Regions from separate parts of the Siccibacter colletis genome, predicted to be linked through region 3. Evidence: predicted binding sites of a transcription regulator. Region 3 holds the regulator's gene; each other region holds the start of a gene.
The links. Region 3 encodes CRP, which controls carbon source genes, mostly activating them, when cyclic AMP is high. Its sites were predicted from a motif close to ATGTGANNNNNNTCACAT; they were not measured.
Positions count from the first base shown of each region.

Region 1 (5,657 bases), 240 kb from region 3:
CCGACCCTGGGGTCGGCTCGTTCTGCTCAGGACAGATTATTTTTTCGCTGCGAAACGTGCTGCAGCTTCGTCCCAGTTCACAACTTCCCAGAACGCTTTGATGTAATCAGGACGTTTGTTCTGATATTTCAGGTAGTAAGCGTGTTCCCACACGTCCAGACCCAGGATCGGGAAACCGGATGCGCCAGAGATCGCTTCGCCCATCAGCGGGCTGTCCTGGTTTGCGGTAGAAACCACAGCCAGTTTGTCGCCCTGCAGAACCAGCCACGCCCAGCCGGAGCCGAAACGGGTTGCTGCTGCTTTCTCGAACTCTTCTTTGAATTTCTCAACGCTGCCGAAATCGCGCTCGATAGCCGCTTTCAGGTCGCCCTGCAGGGTGGTGCCGAGTTTCAGGCCTTTCCAGAACAGGCTGTGGTTAGCGTGGCCGCCCGCGTTGTTGCGCAGTACGGTTTTCTTGTCAGCCGGAACCTGATCCAGTTTGGTGATCAGCTCTTCAACCGGCAGGTTAGCGAACTCCGGCAGGCTTTCCAGCGCCGCGTTAGCGTTGTTTACATAAGTCTGGTGATGCCTGGTGTGATGGATTTCCATCGTCTGCTTATCGAAGTGCGGTTCCAGTGCGTCATAAGCGTACGGCAGGGATGGCAGTGTATAACTCATAATCATCATCTCCATTGTTGTCGGGCGGCAGAGGTGTAAACGCCGCGTAAGCAGTGGGTTCATTATAGTTAATTAAATGATCTTGAAAATGTTTATCAATGCCGCATTCGTTATAAGGTTATAACGCTGAGCGCTGAGAGCTATGCCGCCTGATGGCTGGACTGACGCCACTGGCTGGGCGTCATGCCGGTTTCGCGGGTGAACACCACGGAAAAATAGTTGCTGTCTTCGAAGCCGCAGCGCATGGCAATTTCACTGATGAACAGGTCGCTATGGCGCAGCAGATACTGGGCGTGGCAGATGCGCAACTGGCGCAGGTACTGGTTGATGGTCATCCCTGTCTGGGTGCGAAACTGCTGGCGCAGGGTGCGCTCGCTGCACTGGTGACGAGCGCAGAACGGCTCCAGCACAAACGGTTTTTCCAGGCTGCGCGCCAGGGCGGTAATCAGCTTGTCGAGCAGCGCTTCCGGCTCGTCCGGGCTGGCGGTATCGGTAGCGTAGCGGGCGCGTTTCAGGGTAATGGCGAGCTGGGCAAACAGCGTTTCGGCGAGGGTGGCGCTCAGCGCATCCTGCTTGTGACTCTCCTGCTCCAGCTGGCTGATGATGGCGCGCGCCTGTGTCATGCCCGCGCTGCCGAGCCGCCACCAGGGCTGGAACGGGCCGCCATTCAGACCGGGGATCAGGCTGTGCCAGTCGAGGTTGAGCCGCAGCCGCTCGGGGCAATAGATCACATTCTGCAGCACCAGATCGTTCACCGAGGCGTAGCTGTGACGATCTTCAGCGCGGATATAAAACAGGTCGCCGCGGGTGATGCGGTACGGCCGATCGTTAAGCACGTGCAGGCCGTTGCCGCGCCACACCAGCACCAGCTCCCAGAACTCGTGGCTGTGCTCGGCGAAGACGTTTTGCGGATAGCGGTCCGCCACCGCCACGGGTTGCCCCGGCCAGGCAAAGAAGTCGTTTTTGCGAAGAATAAGCGGAGCCGCCACGGCGTTACCTCAGATGCTAACAACCTGACATTATTAGCCCTTTCGGTAAAAAAAACGGTGACTCCCCTCGCGTTACTGAAGCTGCGCGTCGCGCCCCTGGCGCACATCGCGCGGTGACCAGCAGAATTCGCGCTTAAACAGCGTCGAAAAGTGGTTACTGTCGCCGAACCCGCAGCGATAAGCGATATCTGTCACGCTCTCGTCGCTGTGGCGCAGCAGGTGACGCGCTTTGATCAGCCGCAGGCGGTTAAGGTAGCGCTGCGGCGAGAGTCCGGTTTGCTGCTTGAGCTGGCGGTGCAGCGTGCGCAGCGAGAGCGAGAAACGGTCGGCTATCGCTTCCCAGCACACCTCATCGGCATAGTGATCTTCCAGCCAGGCAATCAGCTGGTTCAACCGCGCATCGTTGTCTGCCGCCCCTTCTGCGAGGCTGCTTTTACGCAGCAGCACCAGCAGCTGCATAAACACAATTTCCCGGTTTGCGACCGCATGAGGGTCGTCGCCCTGCGGCAGCGCGTCCATCTGCTCAATCAGCACGCGCACCTGCTGAAGCACGCTCTGGTTAACGCGCCAGTGCGACGGGTAATGCCCGTCGTGTTCCTGAGGCAGCAGCTTATCCAGCCCCGACAGGAACGAAAACGCGTCCGGCGCGCGGTAGAGCACGTTGGTCAGGCAGAGGTTATCGGTGTGCTCATAGAGATGGCGATCGTGATCGCGCACGAAGCAGACCGAGCCGCCGCTCAGGGTATAGGGTTGGCCGTTAAAGACGTGAATACCGGTGCCGTGCTCCACGATGACAATCTCATGAAAATCATGGTGATGCTCCGGAAACGCGGACTGCGGCAGGCGTGGCTCAATCGCCAGCGATGTCCGCCCCGACGGGAAAAAATCAATGCCATGCAGTACCGTCATCATCATCTCCGCCCACCTGAAAGTGTCCAGATAGTAGTTAACGCCCTGGCGCCTCACCTTAACTTTTTGACAACAAAGCGCGCAAAGGCTGCGCGTTTTTCAAGATCCGCGCGGCAGATAACAGAAATGCGGCAGGGGTCACAGGGAAGAGCCTTACTGAAATGTGAGCTGCCTCACGTCCATCTTTGCTTTCTTGCCAGCCGCCTGCGGGCGCTGTCACTGGCGAGAAGGTGGCAGGCATCGCCCCTTTTTTAGACTGAACGGCATGTTTATCAGAAGGACTTCATCATGCCTGTTCGTCATTGCGTTGCGGTTGATCTTGGCGCATCCAGCGGCCGCGTCATGCTTGCCCGCTACGACAGCGCCAGCTGCGATCTGACGCTGCGCGAAATCCACCGTTTTACCAATACGCTGCGCCGGGTTGACGGGTTCGATACCTGGGATCTCGACGCGCTGGAGCAGGCGATCGTTATCGGCCTGACCTGCGTCACGGCGGAGGGCATCAAACCTGACAGCATCGGCATCGATACCTGGGGCGTGGACATGGTGCTGCTCGACAGCGCCGGTAACCGCGTCGGGCTGCCGGTGGCCTATCGCGACCACCGCACCGACGGCATTATGGCGCAGGCGCTTGCGCAGCAGGGCAGCGCTGATATTTACCAGCGCACCGGCATTCAGTTTCTGCCCTTCAACACCCTGTGGCAGTTTCGCGCCATTGCCGACCAGCAGCCGCAGTGGCTGGAGCAGGCGGCCCACGCGCTGCTGATCCCGGACTATTTCAGCTACCGCCTGACCGGCAACCTCAACTGGGAATACACCAACGCCACCACCACCCAGATGGTCAATATCAACAGCGACAGCTGGGACGAGACGCTGCTGGCCTGGGCAGGCGCGCCGCGCCGCCTGTTCGGAACGCCAACCCATCCCGGCAACGTCATTGGTCACTGGCACAGCCCGCAGGGCGATGCCATTCCGGTGGTGAGCGTCGCCTCTCACGATACCGCCAGCGCGGTGATTGCTGCCCCGCTGGCTCATCACGACGCGGCATATCTCTCCTCCGGCACCTGGTCGCTGATGGGCTTTGAAAGCCGCACGCCCTGGACAAACGAGGCCGCGCTGGCGGCCAACATCACCAACGAGGGCGGTGCCGAAGGCCGCTACCGGGTGCTGAAGAACATCATGGGGCTGTGGCTGCTGCAGCGCGTGGTCAAAGAGCAGCAGGTGAGCGATCTGCCGGACCTGATCCTCCGCGCCGCGGCGTTGCCCGCCTGTCTTAACCTGATCAATCCCAACGACGATCGCTTTATCAACCCGGACAACATGAGCGTCGAAATTCAGGCAGCCTGCGCTGAGCGCCACCAGCCGGTGCCGCAGGACGATGCCGCGCTGGCACGCTGCATCTTCGACAGCCTGGCGCTGCTCTACGCTGAGGTGCTGCACGAGCTGGCCGCACTGCGCGGTACGCCGTTTCGCAGTCTGCACATTGACGGCGGCGGCTGTCAGAACCCGCTGCTGAATCAGCTCTGCGCCGACGCCTGCGGCATTCCGGTGATCGCCGGGCCAGTGGAAGCCTCCACCCTCGGCAACATCGCCATCCAGCTTATGACCCTCGACGACATCCGCGACGTCGGGGATTTCCGTCGCCGGGTGACGGCCCGTCAGCCGCTCGTCACCTTCACACCCAATTCCGATAGCGAAATTGCACGCCACGTTGCGCAGTTTCAGCAACAACGTCAAACAAAGGAGCTTTGCGCATGACAACTCAACGAGAACAGGCCTGGATGATTGCGAAGGAGCGCTTTGCGGCCGTGGGCGTGGATGCCGAGGCGGCGCTGCGCCAGCTCGACAGACTGCCGGTCTCCGTTCACTGCTGGCAGGGGGATGACGTTGCCGGGTTTGAGAACCCCGAGGGGCAACTCACCGGCGGCATTCAGGCCACCGGCAACTATCCGGGCAAAGCGCGTAATGCCCGGGAGCTGCGCGCCGATCTGGAGCTGGCGTTCTCCCTCATTCCCGGGCCAAAACGCCTGAATCTGCACGCCATTTACCTGGAATCCGACACCCCGGTCAGCCGCGATGCCATTAAGCCCGAGCATTTCAGCCGCTGGGTGGCGTGGGCGAAAGAGAACCACATCGGCCTCGACTTCAACCCGTCCTGCTTCTCGCACCCCAACAGCGCCGACGGCTTTACGCTGGCCCACGCCAACGATGACATTCGCCAGTTCTGGATTGACCACTGCAAAACGAGCCGCCGGGTATCGGCCTCGTTTGGCGAAGCGCTGGGTACCCCATCGGTGATGAACATCTGGGTCCCAGACGGCATGAAAGACGTCACGGTGGACCGCCTCGCCCCGCGTCAGCGTCTGCTGGCGGCACTGGACGAGATCATCAGCGAAAAACTCAATCCGGCGCACCACATCGACGCGGTGGAGAGCAAGCTGTTCGGCATCGGCGCTGAGAGCTACACCGTCGGCTCTAACGAGTTTTACATGGGCTATGCCACCAGCCGCCAGACCGCGCTTTGCCTGGACGCCGGTCACTTCCACCCGACCGAAGTGATCTCCGACAAGATCTCCGCTGCCATGCTCTACGTGCCGCGCCTGCTGCTGCACGTAAGCCGCCCGGTGCGCTGGGACAGCGACCACGTAGTGCTGCTCGACGACGAAACCCAGGCCATCGCCAGCGAAATCATTCGCCATAACCTGTTTGACCGCGTGCATATCGGCCTCGACTTCTTTGACGCCTCCATCAACCGCATCGCTGCCTGGGTGATCGGTACCCGCAACATGAAAAAAGCCCTGCTGCGCGCCCTGCTGGAGCCGGTGGAGCAGCTGCGTCAGCTGGAAGCCGCGGGGGATTACACCGCCCGCCTGGCGCTGCTGGAGGAGCAGAAGTGCCTGCCGTGGCAGGCGGTCTGGGAAACGTACTGCGAGCGTCACGATGCGCCAGCCGGCAGCCAGTGGCTGGAGAGCGTGCGTGGATATGAGAAAGCGGTGCTGAACCAGCGCGGATAACCCACCGAAGGGTCGAGGGTGGGTAAGCGTAGCGCGCTCACCAGAACAGCATACCCTCCCCCGATCGGAGAGGGCCAGGCGAGGGGAT
Region 1 is NZ_CP074352.1:89,019-94,675, reverse strand. It holds gene sodA (superoxide dismutase [Mn]) at 37-657, opposite strand; gene rhaR (HTH-type transcriptional activator RhaR) at 798-1,646, opposite strand; gene rhaS (HTH-type transcriptional activator RhaS) at 1,719-2,555, opposite strand; gene rhaB (rhamnulokinase) at 2,844-4,313, shown strand; gene KFZ77_RS00475 (L-rhamnose isomerase) at 4,310-5,569, shown strand.
Region 1: a site for CRP is predicted at 2,717-2,734, ahead of rhaB (rhamnulokinase). Genes of this name have one in related genera too.

Region 2 (5,657 bases), 710 kb from region 3:
TCCAGAATGGCCCCTGATTCCGCGAGGATCAGGCCGTTATCCTCCACCACCGGTGATTTGCCCAGCGGGTGCACTTTCTTCAGCGCGGGCGGGGCCATCATCGTCGGCTCACGCTGATAGCGCACAATCTGGTACGGCAGGTTCAGCTCCTCCAGCGCCCAAATCACACGCTGCGAGCGGGAATTATTAAGGTGGTGAACGATCAGCATGGCGAACCTCCTGGATATTCAATTAATTAACTATAGGAAAGGGTCCGGCCAGACGGCGGAAAATTATCGTTCAGCAATCCCGGCAACCGCCGGGCAGGAAAAATCACTCCTCAAGAAGACGCGCTCCGGTACCCTGGCTGCCCAGGCGATCCTCCGGGTTACGCAGCGGGCAGTCGCGATGCGACAGGCAACCGCAGCCAATGCAGCCATCAAGATCGTCACGCAGCGCTGTCAGGGTGTGAATGCGGCGATCCAGTTCCTCGCGCCACTGGGAGGAGAGCTGCTTCCAGGCTTTGGCGTTGATGCTCTGTCCTTCAGGCAGCACGCCGAGCGCATCCTTAATGGTGCCGAGCGGAATGCCAATGCGCTGCGCTATTTTGATAATCGCGACATAACGCAGCACATCACGCCGGTAACGCCGCTGATTTCCGCCGTTGCGCGTACTCTGAATTAAGCCTTTGCTCTCATAGAAATGCAGCGCCGAAACCGCCACGCCGCTGCGCTTTGCCACTTCACCCGGTGTGAGCAGCGTTTTTACCCGTTGAGTTTTCTTTTCCATGGGGCTTTACCTCAAGTTAACTTGAGGAATTATACTCCTGGCCACACTGAACGGCTAATCGATAACTCAGCACGAGGAAGAGCTATGTCACATCAGGAGATCATCAACACCCTGACGGCGTGGATCGATGAACACATCGATCAACCCATGAATATCGACGTGGTGGCAAAGAAGTCAGGCTATTCAAAATGGTATCTGCAGCGGATGTTCCGTACCGTGAAGCGCCAGACGCTGGGGGAATACATTCGTCAGCGCCGTCTGCTGATGGCGGCGGAAGCGCTGCGCACCACAGAACGGCCCATTTTCGATATTGCGATGGATTACGGTTATGTGTCGCAGCAGACTTTTTCGCGCGTTTTTCGCCGCGAGTTTGACCGCACGCCGACCGACTATCGCCAGAGTGCGTAAGTGACAGGTTACGCGCCTTGCCGGGCAGGCTCCGCCGCCTCAGGTTTATCCATCCAGGCGATAAATCCCTGAGGCGGCAGCGCCTTCGCAAAATACCAGCCCTGGCAATACTGGACGCCACGTTTCAGCAGCCAGCTCACCTGCTCGGCGGTTTCCACCCCTTCGGCAATAATCTTCAGGCGCAGGCTGTGGGCCATATCAATAATATGTTCAGCGACAAGGTGGCTGGTACTGTTGGTGGCGAGCGTGTCGATAAAGGATTTATCGATCTTCAGAATATCGACGTTGAGCGAATAGAGGTTGTGCAGGTTGGAATAGCCGGTGCCGAAATCGTCAATCGCAATTTCATACCCGGCCTGACGAAACGCCTGAATAACCGGCGTGGTTTTAGGGACATCAATAAAGCCCCGCTCGGTAACTTCAATTTTAATCTGCTGCGGGCGCACCTGATGCTGTTTCGCTTTTTCAGCGATCATTGCAATAAGCCGCGGCGAATGAAAATCCGATGCCGACAGGTTGAGCGAAATATAAATATCAGGGTGACGGGCCAGATAATCACCCAGATCGATGAACAGCTGATCGACAACGTAGTCGGTGACCTGGGCAATCATGCCTTCACTTTCCGCCAGCGGAATAAATTCCGCCGGGCTCATTACCGTGCCGTTAAAACCCGGCCAGCGAAGTAGTGCTTCCGCCCCGACACAGCGCCCCTGTCGAATATCAATAATCGGCTGATAATAAAGACGCAGCTGTTGACGGCGCAGCGCACGCTGCAGGCGGCGGCGCGGGGACTTTAGCTGCTGACGAGTGCGCGACCATACCAGCGAGACAATAAGACTACAAATCAGCCCCAGCGGTAGCGTCAGGGTTAACTGATGCCAGAACTGTTCATGAAACCGCGTCATGGTCGTGGAGACAATAATGGCAACCGGACGCGTCGCGGAGCGGGCAATAGTATAAAAGCGCCCGTCGAGCTGGAACGTCTGCTGGTTACGCTGAATCAGCGGACTTAACGTCTGCATATCGGCGTGCGCACTCAGGGAAAAGAATTCGTCGTTAACCGTGTCATAGGTGCCATATACCAGCGAGGTATCGTCAGACATCACATCGCCAAACGCGCGCGGATTAATCACCACAGCATAATTCCCGCGCTGCATATATAACATTTTATAGCCGGCATAAAACGGGGTATCACGATAATAATAAATAGCCGTGTCAGACGTATCGTTGAAATTTGCCCGTCGCAGGGTTAAGGGCGTTGAAAGCGTTAATTGAGTCGAACACAGGAAATTATTTCCGCGGGCATAAACAAGATCTTCAACAAATAAATGCCCGCGCACAATATCGAGCATAAATTTTCGATGATCGTCACTGCATGATGCCCCGCGGAATGACTCTGCCATCGCGCGAGCGCGCATCGCATCATCCACGACAATACTGGTGCGGTTGAGTATTAAGTGTGCGAAGGAGCGCAGGTGATCCCGGGTATCGCTGACCGCACGCAGCTGGGCAAACCAGACGGCAAAAATCACAGGCAATAACACCACCATGATAATACCGGTAATACGCAACGCGTTACGCCCTGCCCTGTGATGCATGATGGTTTGATATCCCTGCAAAACGTGTCACTTTTGACCGCGTTGAGACATTCACAAAATCGCATTACGGTGCATGAAGAGCGGCATTTTAGCAACTGACTTTTGTATTTCAGGCGGCCTGCTGAGGGCTGCTGATAATATAAGCAAATTGCCTAAAGCTAAATTCAGATGCTGCCATTACGGGGTGACGTTTTTTATTTTCTGCGGGTTGTGCTTTTTTTATTCTCAACGTTAAACACGAAAAAACCAGACGCTGCTGTTAAAAGTGCATCTGGGGTCAGCCGCCAGGTGCGGGCCAACGTGAGATTTGTAAAACCGGGGCGTAAAGCGGCGCGGCATCTGGCGAATTAATAACCAAACGTGATATAGTTCACACAACTCTTGTAACAGAGTGCAATTTCCTGTTTATGATATTTTCTCCGCGGCGTACATCTGCCTGATGTGCTGGCGGAGGTGGTTTTCTGTTGAGGATGTTTTGATGGCTACCATCACTACCGGCGTATTACTGATGCGCTGGCCGTTACTGAGTGCGCTGCTGATGTTTATGGCCAGCACGCTGCATATTCAGCTGCGTAAGACTGACTATCGCGGTCTTGCAATCGTCTGCACCGGCCTCGGTATCGCGGCTGCCTGCTGGTTCGCCACGGGTCTGCTGGGCATCACCCTGCTCGATATCGCCCGCGTCTGGGCCAATATTAAGACCATTATGGTGGATATGGCGTATCAGGCACCGCCGCAGTTTCCGGTGATGTAACCTCCGGTTTGCCTGCGTTTCAGCGTAGCGGAAATGAAATGACATAAAAAAAGCCTCTGTAAACAGAGGCTTTTTTGTTTCCGAATGCAAACAGTGCTGCAAATCAGAACGGGATGTCGTCATCGAAATCCATCGGCGGTTCGTTAGACTGCGCTGGGGCATTGTTCTGCTGCTGCGGGCGAGACTGCGCGCCGCCGCTGAACTGGTTGCCGCCCTGCGGCTGCTGAGGCTGACCCCAACCGCCCTGCTGCTGCTGACCGCCGCCCATGCCGCCGCCAGCCGGTGCACCGCCGCCCTGACGGCCACCCAGCATCTGCATGGTGCCGCCAACGTTAACCACGACTTCCGTGGTGTACTTCTCAACACCGGCCTGGTCGGTCCATTTGCGGGTCTGCAGGGAACCTTCGATATAAACCTGAGAACCTTTGCGCAGGTATTCACCGGCCACTTCAGCCAGCTTGCCGAACAGCACAACGCGGTGCCATTCAGTTTTCTCTTTGGTTTCGCCGGTTTGTTTGTCGCGCCATGACTCTGACGTGGCCAGGGTAATGTTGGCAACTGCGCCACCATTCGGCATATAGCGCACTTCCGGGTCCTGACCCAGATTCCCGACGAGAATCACCTTGTTTACGCCTCTGCTGGCCATGTTCATGTCTCCTGAAAAACGATTCTTTAAGAGTGTAAACCGTGAAGTCTACCATTGAAACCGCGCAGTGTAATCGCTGGGAGGCTCATTCCACAATGTCTTTCCCGATAAACATTTTTGCAGCCTCATCCGGAAAGCGCCTCCCAATACTGTATATCCATTCAGGTTAATTTGTGTCATAATTAGCCGTTTCAGATCGCCGGTTGTCCTTCTGTCTCCGGCCGCGATGACATGACCGTCGCTATGTCGCTGTTATGTCACTCAAGGTGGAGAAAATACCAGGCTTACGCGTTTATTCCGGGAAAGGTGAATGGATAAGATCGAAGTTCGGGGCGCCCGCACCCATAATCTCAAAAACATCAATCTCGTTATCCCTCGCGACAAACTGATTGTCGTTACCGGGCTTTCGGGTTCAGGCAAATCCTCTCTGGCTTTTGACACCCTTTATGCGGAAGGGCAGCGTCGCTACGTCGAGTCGCTCTCGGCCTATGCGCGTCAGTTCCTGTCCCTGATGGAAAAGCCGGATGTCGATCATATCGAAGGGCTGTCGCCCGCGATCTCTATCGAGCAGAAATCCACCTCGCACAACCCGCGCTCGACCGTGGGGACCATCACCGAAATTCACGACTATCTGCGTCTGCTTTATGCCCGCGTCGGCGAGCCGCGCTGTCCGGATCATGACGTGCCGCTGGCGGCGCAGACCGTCAGCCAGATGGTCGATAACGTGCTGGCGCAGCCGGAAGGTAAACGCCTGATGCTGCTGGCGCCCATCATCAAAGAGCGCAAAGGTGAGCACACCAAAACGCTGGAGAACCTCGCAAGCCAGGGTTATATCCGCGCGCGTATCGACGGTGAAGTGTGCGATCTCTCCGATCCGCCGAAGCTTGAGCTGCAGAAGAAACACACCATTGAAGTGGTCATCGATCGTTTTAAGGTACGTGAAGATCTGACCCAGCGCCTGGCCGAGTCGTTTGAAACCGCGCTGGATCTCTCCGGCGGCACCGCGATAGTTGCCGACATGGACGACACCAGCGTGCCTGAACTGCTGTTCTCAGCGAACTTCGCCTGCCCGATCTGCGGCTACAGCATGCGCGAGCTGGAACCGCGTCTGTTCTCGTTCAACAACCCGGCCGGTGCCTGCCCGACCTGTGACGGCCTGGGCGTGCAGCAGTATTTCGACCCGGACCGCGTGATCCAGAACGGTGAGCTGTCGCTGGCCGGCGGTGCGATCCGCGGCTGGGATCGCCGTAACTTCTACTATTTCCAGATGCTGCGCTCGATGGCGGAGCACTATAAGTTTGATGTCGATGCCCCGTGGGACAGCCTGAGCGTCAGTGTGCAGAAGGTGGTGCTGTTTGGCTCCGGCAAAGAGACGATTGAATTCAAGTACATCAACGATCGCGGCGACACGTCCGTACGCCGCCATCCGTTCGAAGGCGTGCTGCACAATATGGAGCGCCGCTACAAAGAGACCGAATCCTCT
Region 2 is NZ_CP074352.1:3,685,328-3,690,984, forward strand. It holds gene KFZ77_RS17635 (glutathione S-transferase family protein) at 1-209, opposite strand, end outside; gene soxR (redox-sensitive transcriptional activator SoxR) at 313-768, opposite strand; gene soxS (superoxide response transcriptional regulator SoxS) at 853-1,176, shown strand; gene KFZ77_RS17650 (EAL domain-containing protein) at 1,185-2,774, opposite strand; gene KFZ77_RS17655 (YjcB family protein) at 3,253-3,528, shown strand; gene ssb1 (single-stranded DNA-binding protein SSB1) at 3,632-4,174, opposite strand; gene uvrA (excinuclease ABC subunit UvrA) at 4,485-5,657, shown strand, end outside.
Region 2: a site for CRP is predicted at 3,133-3,150, ahead of KFZ77_RS17655 (YjcB family protein). Genes of this name have one in related genera too.

Region 3 (5,657 bases):
GGGTCACCCACAGCTTCATGTCCGCCAGATAGTGCGTGTTGAAGCCCGGCTCCTGCATCGCCTGGTTAAGGGAGTTATACACCGCGTTGTGCGCCTGGTTCACGCGCATACGCTGCCACGCCAGCGGTGTCGCCCCGGGGTTATCACTGAGGATCAGGCGTAGCGCGTCCTGATCCGCCTCCAGCGCATCGTGCGCATTCTGCCGCAGCAGACCGGTCTGCCACTGCGGCCACAGCCATACCATCCCGCCAAAGGCAATCAGACAGCCAATCAAGGTATCGACTAAGCGCGGCAGGATAAACTGCTCAGCGTTCAGGGTAATCAGCTGCAGGGTGTACACCGCCGTGACGGTAAAGCCTATCGTCGCCCAGCCGTAGCTTTTGCGGATGATCAGATAGCTCACCAGCGTAATCGCCAGCATCGCCAGCAGGGCGAATCCTTCCGGGAAGTGGAAATGCAGCGCCACGCCGGCAATCAGCAGCCCCGCCATGGTGCCGCCAGCACGGTGGAAGATCCGCACCCGCGTGGCGCCGTAGCCGTTCTGGGTAACGAACATAATGGTCATCAGGATCCAGTACGGTTTCGGCAGATGAAACGCGTTGCCCACCAGGCTGGCGATGCTCAGCATCACGGCGATACGCGCGGCGTTGCGCAGGGCCGCAGATTTAAAAGAGAGGTAACTTTTTAACGCCGGGAACAGCGGCAGGCGGCGCTGCCGGTCCTCCATCATGTCGCGCACGTACAGAGGGCGCTGGGTGCGCAGCACGCGGGCGATGCGGCTGAAGTGATAATCAAAAAATTGCCCGACCGGGTTATCGGGATGCTGACGGGCGATCTTTTCCAGCGCTTCGCTCTGCTTATCCATCGAAAAACGCGTCGGATAGCGGTGATAGAGAATATCGTCGGCAAGCGTGCGCAGCCGGCCGGCGACAGTTTGCGCTGTCCAGCGAATGACTTTTTCGGCGTGGGTCTGCTTCACCAGCTTTTGTACCTCTTCCGGCTGGTGCAGGCTGACCGAGATATGCTCCTGCAGGTCGAGCGCAATCTGGAACGCGCGCAGCAGGCGCCGGTAATCATTCTGGCGGTTGGCGGCCAGCATGTGCAGCTGCTGATAACACTGGCTGATGAGATCCACCACCTTCTGCTGATGTGCCAGCAATGGCGGTAGCGCGGTATCCGGGTCGGTATGCCGGGTAAGCATGCTGTATTTCGCTTCACAGTAGCTCGCCAGTTCGCGATAGAGCAGACTGAGTGTCTCCCGCAGCGGCTGTTCACGCCACAGCCAGAACCAGAACCAGTTGAACGCGCCGTACCACAGCGTGCCGAGGGTGTAGATGAGCATTGGTTGCCAGACCGGCATGTTGCCGGCGAGGCTTAGGGTAAAGATCGCGGCGATAAGCGAGGCCGGGAGCAGGCGCGCATGCAGGCTGCTGATCTCCGCCGTCACGCCAAGCACCAGCGCCATGACGCTCAGAATAATCGGCAGAGGAAGTTGCTGATAAAGCAGAAGCTGGACTGCGAGACTACTGAGGGCAAACAGCGAGCCGCCGATAAACAGGCGTTTGAAGAAGCGTTTATGAGGTGTATCCAGCCCGGCAATATTGCAGCAGGCAGGCACCAGCGAGAAGAGCAAGCCCTGTTGCAGATGGCCCAGTATCAGGCCCACCGCCACGGGAATACAGAGCACCAGCGTTTGTCGGAGTGCGTAGTTAACTTCGGGGTGGTAAATCAGCCTGCGCCACATAGCCAACGAGCAGAGACAACAACGGCGTGCTACTCGCGTAACACGCCGTTGCGAAGCGGCTTAACGGGTTCCGTAAACCACGATGGTTTTACCGTGTGCGGAGATCAGGTTCTGATCTTCCAGCATTTTCAGAATACGGCCTACGGTTTCGCGGGAGCAGCCCACGATCTGGCCAATTTCCTGACGGGTAATTTTGATCTGCATTCCGTCCGGGTGGGTCATCGCGTCAGGCTGCTTTGCAAGGTTCAGCAGGGTCTGGGCGATACGGCCGGTTACGTCGAGGAAGGCGAGGTTGCCCACTTTCTCGGAGGTGACCTGCAAGCGACGCGCCATCTGCGAGGAGAGGCGCATCAGGATGTCCGGGTTCACCTGGATCAGCTGACGGAATTTTTTATAGGAGATCTCAGCGACTTCACAGGCGGTTTTCGCGCGAACCCAGGCGCTACGCTCCTGGCCCTCTTCAAACAGGCCAAGCTCGCCAATAAAGTCACCCTGATTCAGATAGGACAGGATCATCTCCTTGCCTTCTTCATCTTTGATCAGCACTGCCACTGAGCCTTTAACGATGTAGTACAACGTTTCCGCTTTTTCACCCTGGTGAATCAGCGTGCTCTTAGATGGGTACTTATGAATGTGGCAATGAGACAAGAACCATTCAAGAGTCGGGTCTGTTTGCGGTTTGCCAAGCACCATGCGCTGTTATCCTCTGTTATAAACTGGCTCCAGAGTCCGGGTTATGCCCCTGCTCTGGGGTTGCTGTCATATATTCCCGCATCCCGGGAAGTGGCGCTCGTCAGATTTCGTCGCCTTTAATGAGTAAAATCCGCCGCATACATGCATAACATCAATGTTACATGATTACAGCCAGACTGTTTTAGCATAGCTTTTCATGAGTGTCTTGTATTGTCTCGTTTCAGCTTGACGCAGGTCGCCTTTCGTTGCCTGTTTTGCGGGCGACGAGTAATCTGTCGTCAAATCAGCAAGTCAGGAGAAGGCAAATGCAGGCACGTGTTAAATGGGTGGAAGGCCTGACCTTCCTGGGTGAATCTGCCTCCGGGCATCAGGTGCTGATGGACGGCAACTCCGGCGATAAAGCGCCAAGCCCGATGGAGATGGTACTGATGGCCGCAGGTGGTTGTAGCGCGATTGACGTAGTGTCGATTCTGCAGAAGGGGCGTCACGACGTGACCAACTGCGAGGTGAAGCTTACCTCCGAACGCCGGGAAGAGGCGCCGCGCCTGTTCACGCACATTAATCTGCACTTTATCGTTACCGGTAAAGCGCTCAAAGACGCGGCGGTAGAGCGGGCGGTGTCGCTCTCGGCAGAGAAATACTGCTCGGTGGCGTTGATGCTGGAGAAAGCGGTGAACATCACCCACTCGTATGAGGTGATTGAAGCCTGACGGCAGGGCGGCGCTGACAGGCTTCATGCAGTCAGCGCCGCACCGTTATTCGATTTTTTTCCCTTCCATCAACCGCTGCACCAGCGGCATCATAATCAGCTCCATCGCCAGCCCCATCTTGCCGCCCGGCACCACTAACGTATTCATGTGAGAAATAAATGAACCCTGCAGCATGGCCAGCAGCCAGGGGTAATCGATGCCCTCCAGATTGCGGAAGTGGATCACCACCAGACTCTCGTCCAGCGACGGGATAGTTTTCGCTGCGAATGGGTTGGAGGTATCCACCGTCGGCACGCGCTGGAAGTTGATATGGGTGCGCGAGAACTGCGGGGTGATGAAGTTGATGTAATCCTCCATCGAACGCACCACGGAGTCCATTACCGCCTCGCGCGAGTGACCGCGCTCGCTGGTATCACGCACCAGCTTCTGGATCCATTCAAGGTTAACGATGGGCACCACGCCCACCAGCAGATCAACATGCTGCGCCACGTCGTGCTGCGGCGTGACCACACCGCCGTGCAGCCCTTCGTAGAACAGCACGTCCGTTGGCTCCGGGAGCGGCTGCCACGGCGTGAAGGTGCCGGGAACCTGATTCCACGGCACTGCTTCATCGTAAGTATGAAGGTATTTACGCGACTGGCCGCTGCCGCTGCGCCCGTATTCGCTGAATGTCTCTTCCAGCAGGCCGAAGTCGTTAGCTTCCGGGCCGAAGTAGCTGATGTGGCGACCGAGATCGCGCGCTTTGCGGATCGCCATGTCCATTTCAGGCCGGGTGTAGCGATGGAAGCTGTCGCCCTCGATTTCGGCGGCGTGCAGATTGAGCTGGGTGAAAATCTTACGGAAGGCGAGGCTGGTGGTGGTGGTACCGGCTCCGCTGGAGCCGGTCACGGCAATAATCGGGTGCCTGGCTGACATAGGAAACTACTCCCTTGATGGGTACGCGACGTCACTGCACAGGCGGGAACAGGTTCTGAACGTCGTCAGCCGTGGAACTGACCGCGCGGCATAATGTTAATGGTTTCATGCAGTTCAGACCAGACCAGTACCGCTTCGCCCGTTTGCAGTTGACGTTTTACGTCCGAGACTTTTTGTTCGAGGCTGCGTTCATGTTCACCATAATCGGTGCCTTCGCGCAACACAAAAGATTCGAGCAGGTTATCGAGCGTGTCGGGATCGAGTTCTTTCCAGGGAATAATCATCGCACATCCAGATAGTGAGTCAGCCAGTCAGGCACACGCTGTTCAAGCCACATCTGCGGGCGGCGCAGCGTACCGCTTACGAAACCCACATGCCCGCCATGGTCGGTCAACTGGTATTCAATCGACGGCGGCAGCAGCGTCGGGTCGGGTATCACGTGATGATCCATAAAGGGATCATCTTTAGCATGGATGATAAGCATCGGTTTTGCGACATTGGGCAGCATCGGCATGGCGCTGCACTGGCGGTAGTAGTCCAGCGCGTCTGCAAAACCGTGGATTTTCGAGGTGATAAGATCGTCGAAGTCGCGCAAGCCGCGGATCTGCTTCAGCTGCTTGATACTGACCGGTAACGTGCCGGGATAGGCGTGCAGCTTGCGCGCCGCGTTGGCTTTCAGCAGGTTGAGCAGATAACGCTGGTAGAAACGACTGAAGCCTTTTTCCATGTGGTAGCAGCACTGCTCCAGCAGCAGCGGGGCGGAAACCACGACGCCAGCATCAAGCAGACAGTCGCTGCCCTGTTTCGCCATCAGGCAGGCCAGCATGTTGCCGCCGAGTGAATAACCCACCGCGGCGGTAGGCACATCGCCCCAGGTGGATTTCAGCCACGACAGAAAATAGCTGCCGTCTTCGGTTTCCCCGGAGTGATAGATCCGCTTCATGCGGTTCGGCTCACCGCTGCAGCCGCGAAAATGCATCACTACGCCCAGCCAGCCGCGTTTCTTCGCCGCTTCGATCATGCCGTGCGCGTAGGGGCTGTGCAGGCTGCCCTCGAGGCCATGAAAGACCACCAGCCGGGGTTTGTGCGCCGCACCCGCCGGATCTTCGCTCCACGCGAGATCGACAAAGTCACCGTCCGGCATGTCGAGCCGCTGCCAGTGCGGAGTAAACTTCACGCGACGGCGCAGCACGCGCGGCAGCATGGTTTGCAGATGCGGATTGCGCGCCCCCGGCATGGGAACAAAGTGCTGTGAGTCGGGGCGATGCGCTTCCAGCCCGGCGTGGGTGATCTCGGTCATGATGCTCATTTGAATAGTAAGTCTGATCAGGATTATATCGTGACCGGGGGTTAAAGTTGATGACTTTATCCCTTTCGATAAAGGGCGTGAATGCCAAAGCGAGGAGAAACGCGGGCGGTTAAGAGAGGGCCGCATGCTGGCGTGACGGCCACAGAGGAGGAGCGCGCCGACGACGATAGCGCCGGCGCGGCGCATCATGGCTGGTTCAGCATCTGCTCCAGCGACTCCTGCGCGTCAAGCCATGCCATTTCACACGCTTCGAGACCGGCTTTGGTTTTCGCCTGCAGCTGCAGCG
Region 3 is NZ_CP074352.1:328,499-334,155, forward strand. It holds gene KFZ77_RS01540 (YccS/YhfK family putative transporter) at 1-1,744, opposite strand, end outside; gene crp (cAMP-activated global transcriptional regulator CRP) at 1,805-2,437, opposite strand; gene KFZ77_RS01550 (OsmC family protein) at 2,743-3,147, shown strand; gene KFZ77_RS01555 (phosphoribulokinase) at 3,193-4,062, opposite strand; gene KFZ77_RS01560 (YheU family protein) at 4,128-4,346, opposite strand; gene KFZ77_RS01565 (hydrolase) at 4,343-5,362, opposite strand; gene KFZ77_RS01570 (ABC transporter ATP-binding protein) at 5,557-5,657, opposite strand, start outside.

Region 4 (5,657 bases), 450 kb from region 3:
GATCATATCGCCGGGCTGGCCCATGTTCCTGCGTCAGTGCCGATCTACTGCAGCGCGGTAACGGCCCGGGCGCTGCCGCCGGGGAGGAACGTGCATCCCGTGGCGGTGCGCGGCGCCTTTTCCCTGGGCGACCTGACGGTCACCACCGGGAGCAGCGGTCACGCCTGGGGCGGTATCTGGTTTCACCTGAATGTGCCCGGAGGCGTGTTTTACAGCGGTGACATCAGCCTGGAGTCGGCGCTGTTTCATTTCGATGCCCCGCCGCCGGCCGCGCTGGCGCTGGTGGATGCCTCTTACGGCCTGTACGACACGCCGCAGCCTCAACAGCTTGATGCCCTGTGGCCGCACCTGGAGCAGCCGGTGCTCTGCCCGGTTCCCCCCTCCGGGCGGGCAATAGAGATGGCGCTGCTACTGGCGCGCCGTGGTGTGCGCAATGTGGTGATGGACGATGCCTGCCGGACCATGCTGGCGCTGATGGCCGAGCATAACGACGGCAGTCTGAACCCCGGCGTGGAGCATGAGCTGCGCCTGCTGCTGGCTGCGCTGCCACCGTTTTATACCGATGCGCCGGTCATTCTGGCCGCCGATCCGGACGGACAGCAGGGTGTGGCCGGGGAACTGCGCCGCCGCGCTGATTTCCGCCATCGCACCCTGTTTACCGGACATATGAATCATTACGCCCGCGAGCAGCACCGGATGGGCGAGGTCGATTTTTGCCGCTGGAACGTCCACCCCACCCGACGCTGTCTGCAAAGGCTGGCGGCAATGCTGGCGTGTCACCAGCTGGTGCCGCTGTTTACGCCAATTGATGACGCTGCACGCTGGCAGCATACGCTGGGCTGCGACATCGTCACCCGGCCCGGTTTCAGGATGGAAACATGACGCTACTGCCAAAACCCTTTGTTTTTGTTCGTCACGGCGAAACGCCGCTCAACCGCGATCGCCTGATTGGCGGGCGCACCGACGTGCCGCTCTCGGCGCGGGGCGAAGATCAGGCCCAACACGCGTCGGCGCTGCTGGCGCAGCGTCGCTGGAGCCTGGTTGCCGTCAGTCCGCAGCAGCGCGCGCGTCGTACCGCCGAACTGGCGTTGCCCGGCGCGGCGATGACCATTGTGCCTGACCTGCGCGAGCGCGACTGGGGCGATCTGGAGTGCCGTCCGCTCAGCGAACAAACCCCGTATGAAGTGACGCCGCCGAACGGCGAAGCCTGGCTGCCTTTCTGCACCCGCGTGACGGACGCGCTGAATGCGCTGCTGGCCGACTACGATACGCCGTTAGTGATCGCGCACTCTGGCGTGTTCCGCGTGATCCGCCTGCTGGCAACCGGCACGCCCCACGGCGAACGGGTCGGCAACGTCGCCCCGCTGTGGATCCTGCCCGGCGCCTCCCCTGACGACTGGAAAATTATTCCCCTGGAGAAGATGAATGCATTCTGAACACTGTGTGATTGTGGATATCGACGGCACGCTGGCTGAATTTGATGCTGAAGCGGTGCGCGAGTGGGTGTTAGGCCCGGAGAAGCAGTGGCAGCCGTTCTTTGAGCACATGGCGGAGGCGCAGCCCTGCGAGGCTATCAGCCGGCTCGTAGGCATTCTGAGCGCTCAGCAGCAGAAGATCGTGCTGTGCAGCGGACGCCCCGCCGCTTTTCGTCGCCATACCGAGACGTGGCTTGAGCGTCATGGCATTCCGTTCGACGCGCTCTATCTGCGCCCGGATGGGGAAGATACGCTGCCGGATGAAGTGGTGAAACAGGCGCTGCTGCGCCAGATAAAAGCGGACGGCTATACGCCGTGGCTGGTGATTGACGATCGCCAGGCGGTAGTGGATTTCTGGCGCGCGGAAGGGCTGACCTGTCTGCAGTGCGCACCGGGCGATTTTTAAGCCGCCCGGCGGCGGGAGCTTAGCCTTTCTTATTACCGTACTGCGCGAACCAGGCCAGCATACGCTGCCAGCCATCTTTCGCAGAGGCTTCGTGATAGCTCGGACGGTAATCCGCATTGAACGCATGACCGGCGTCCGGGTAGACGACAATCTCGGTTTTGTCGGCATTGGCAGCGCGAAGCGCCTGGCGCATGATTTCCACGCTCTCCAGCGGTATACCGGTATCCTGCGCGCCGTACAAACCGAGCACCGGAGCGGTGAGTTCGGTCGCAATATCCACCGGGTGGGTTGGCGAGTTCAGGGTTTTGTCTCCCACCAGCTTGCCGTACCAGGCCACCGCGGCCTTCAGCTGCGGGTTATGCGCCGCGTACAGCCAGGCGATGCGTCCGCCCCAGCAGAAACCGGTCACCATTAAACGATGGGCATCGCCGCCGTTGCGACCCGCCCAGTTAGCGACATGATCGAGATCCGCCAGCACCTGCGCGTCCGGCACCTTTGACACAAGGTTGCTCAGCAGCGCCTGAATATCGGTGTATTCACTGGCATCGCCCTGACGGAAATAGAGCTCCGGCGCCACGGCGAGATAGCCTTCCAGCGCCAGACGGCGGCAGATATCGCGGATATGCTCGTGAACGCCAAAAATTTCCTGAATAACAATCACAACCGGCAGCGGCCCGCTTACTTCTTTTGGACGCGCATGCCAGGCCGGCATGTTATCGCCCTGGGTCGGAATGGTGGTTTCGCCCGCGTGAATCGCGTTGTCGGGGGTCTGAATGGTCGTTTCCGCGACCGGTGTCACCGCACTGGCGAATCCCGGCTTATTATTGGTTGTGCTGTCAGTCGTCATGGCAGTCTCCGTACCCGTTAGTAGCGCATTCAAATAACTATAGACTGCACGTTACCAAATCACAGCGCCGGGAAAAGGGCATACGGATGAAAACGACGCGCGGCAGAGCTAAATTATGTGATTGTTATCACTAAAATATGGAAAATGAGTGCAACAACTTTCCGCCAAAGTGAATGCGGTCACGAAATTTCCGGAAGTGCTTCGGTAAAGTACCGTTTTGCTGCTTCTGACAAACCGAACTACAGAGGAGTCACTTATGTCCAGGTCTGATGTTTTTCATCTCGGTCTCACCAAAAACGATTTACAGGGCGCAACGCTGGCCATTGTGCCCGGCGACCCGGAGCGAGTGGAAAAGATCGCCGCGCTGATGGATAACCCGGTGAAACTGGCGTCGCACCGCGAGTTCACCTCCTGGCGTGCCGAACTGGATGGCAAACCGGTGATTATCTGCTCTACCGGCATCGGCGGTCCGTCTACCTCTATTGCTGTGGAAGAACTGGCGCAGCTCGGCATTCGCACTTTCCTGCGCGTGGGAACCACCGGCGCTATTCAGCCGCACATTAACGTCGGCGACGTGCTGGTGACCACCGCCTCGGTACGCCTTGACGGTGCCAGCCTGCATTTCGCGCCGATGGAATACCCGGCGGTGGCGGATTTCGCCTGTACTACCGCACTGGTTGAAGCGGCAAAAGCCGTAGGCGCGACCACGCATATCGGTGTAACGGCATCTTCCGACACCTTCTACCCGGGCCAGGAGCGCTACGACACCTTCTCCGGCCGCGTTGTCAGCCGCTATAAAGGCTCAATGGAAGAGTGGCAGTCCATGGGCGTGATGAACTACGAAATGGAATCGGCCACGCTGCTGACCATGTGTTCCAGCCAGGGCCTGCGCGCCGGGATGGTGGCAGGGGTGATCGTCAACCGCACCCAGCAAGAGATCCCGAACGCGGAAACCATGAAAAAAACCGAAAGCCACGCGGTGAAAATCGTGGTCGAGGCGGCGCGCCGCCTGCTGTAATCTCCCCTCAGGCCAGCGCCCGCTGGCCTTTATTTTGCGTAACGCCTCGCACGAAACCGCTTGTTACCCGAAAAAGACTTCCAAACTGGACATCTGTACAGCACAATTCGATTTTGCATCACGTACGCGGTTCATGCAGGAGGCGTAATGGAAATCTCACTGTTGCTGATGGTCGCCGTGGCGCTGGTTGGCGCACTAACCGGCTGGCTTGGCGCAAGTCTGCGCAATGCGCAACGTCAGGCGGCACTGCTGGCCGAGCAGCGCGATCTCTACGGTGAGCTTAGCGCCGCCCGCCAGCAACTGGCCCAGAGCGAACACTGGCGCGACGAGTGCGGCCTGCTGGATAACGAACTGCGTAGCCTGCGCGAGATCAACAGCTCACTGGAAGCCGATCTGCGCGAGGTCTCAACCCGCCTTGAAACTACCCGGATGAACGCGGACGACAAGCTGCGGCAGATGATCAACAGCGAGCAGCGCCTGAGCGAGCAGTTTGAAATCCTCGCTAACCGCATCTTTGAACAGAGCCATCGCCGGGTGGAAGAGCAGAACCGCCAGAGCCTGAACGGGCTGCTTACTCCGCTGCGCGAGCAGCTCGACGGCTTTCGTCGTCAGGTGCAGGACAGCTTCGGGCAGGAAGCGCGCGAGCGCCATACGCTGGCCCATGAAATCCGCAATCTGCAGCAGTTGAACGCCCAGATGGCACAGGAGGCGGTCAACCTGACGCGCGCGCTGAAAGGCGACAATAAAACCCAGGGCAACTGGGGCGAAGTGGTACTGGCGCGGGTGCTTGAGGCGTCCGGCCTGCGCGAAGGCCACGAGTACCAGACCCAGGTCAGCATCAATACCGAAGCGCAAAGTCGTATGCAGCCTGACGTTATAGTGCGTCTGCCGCAGAATAAAGATGTGGTGATCGACTCGAAAATGACGCTGGTGGCGTGGGAGCGTTACTTCAACGCCGAAGATGACTACACCCGCGATCTGGCGCTTACTGAACACATCGCCTCGGTGCGCAACCATATCCGCTTGCTGGGGCGCAAAGATTACCATCAGCTTCCCGGTCTGCGCTCGCTGGACTACGTGCTGATGTTTATTCCGGTCGAACCCGCTTTTCTGATGGCGATCAACCAGCAGCCGGAGCTCATCAACGAAGCCCTGAAAAATAACATCATGCTGGTCAGCCCTACCACGCTGCTGGTGGCGCTGCGCACTATCTCTAACCTCTGGCGCTACGAGCACCAGAGCCGTAACGCCCAGCAGATCGCTGACCGGGCGAGCCGCCTGTACGACAAAATGCGCCTGTTTGTGGACGACATGTCCGCCATCGGACAGAGCCTCGATAAAGCGCAGGACAATTACCGCGAAGCGATGAAAAAGCTCACCACCGGGCGTGGAAACGTGCTGGCGCAGGCCGATGCGTTTCGCGAGCTGGGGGTAGAAATCAAGCGCGAGATTAATCCGGAACTGGTGGATCAGGCGACAGCTCAGGACGTGGAGTTTCGTCTGCGCGCCGGGCGGGATGACGTATAACCCGCTAAGCTGAACAAGCACTTAGCGGCGGCATCATCGCTGTAGCATCCGGGTACAGCGGGCTGCGAAGGCGGTTGAATCATAGGGCAATTGCGCCCAATCTGTTACACTTCATGGACATTTCATTAATAAGCAGGCATCGAGATGGCTGAAAATTCTCAAGAGACGACGCACTTTGGTTTCCAGACCGTAGCAAAAACGGAAAAAGCCGAGAAAGTGGCGCAGGTTTTTCACTCCGTTGCGGCCAAATACGACGTAATGAACGACCTGATGTCGTTTGGCATCCACCGTTTGTGGAAGCGTTTCACAATTGACTGCAGCGGCGTGCGTCGCGGTCAGAAGGTGCTCGACCTGGCAGGCGGGACCGGCGATCTGACCGCAAAA
Region 4 is NZ_CP074352.1:3,943,160-3,948,816, reverse strand. It holds gene KFZ77_RS18860 (MBL fold metallo-hydrolase) at 1-882, shown strand, start outside; gene KFZ77_RS18855 (histidine phosphatase family protein) at 879-1,436, shown strand; gene KFZ77_RS18850 (phosphatase domain-containing protein) at 1,426-1,881, shown strand; gene KFZ77_RS18845 (dienelactone hydrolase family protein) at 1,901-2,728, opposite strand; gene udp (uridine phosphorylase) at 2,985-3,746, shown strand; gene rmuC (DNA recombination protein RmuC) at 3,894-5,273, shown strand; gene ubiE (bifunctional demethylmenaquinone methyltransferase/2-methoxy-6-polyprenyl-1,4-benzoquinol methylase UbiE) at 5,418-5,657, shown strand, end outside.
Region 4: a site for CRP is predicted at 2,844-2,861, ahead of udp (uridine phosphorylase). Genes of this name have one in related genera too.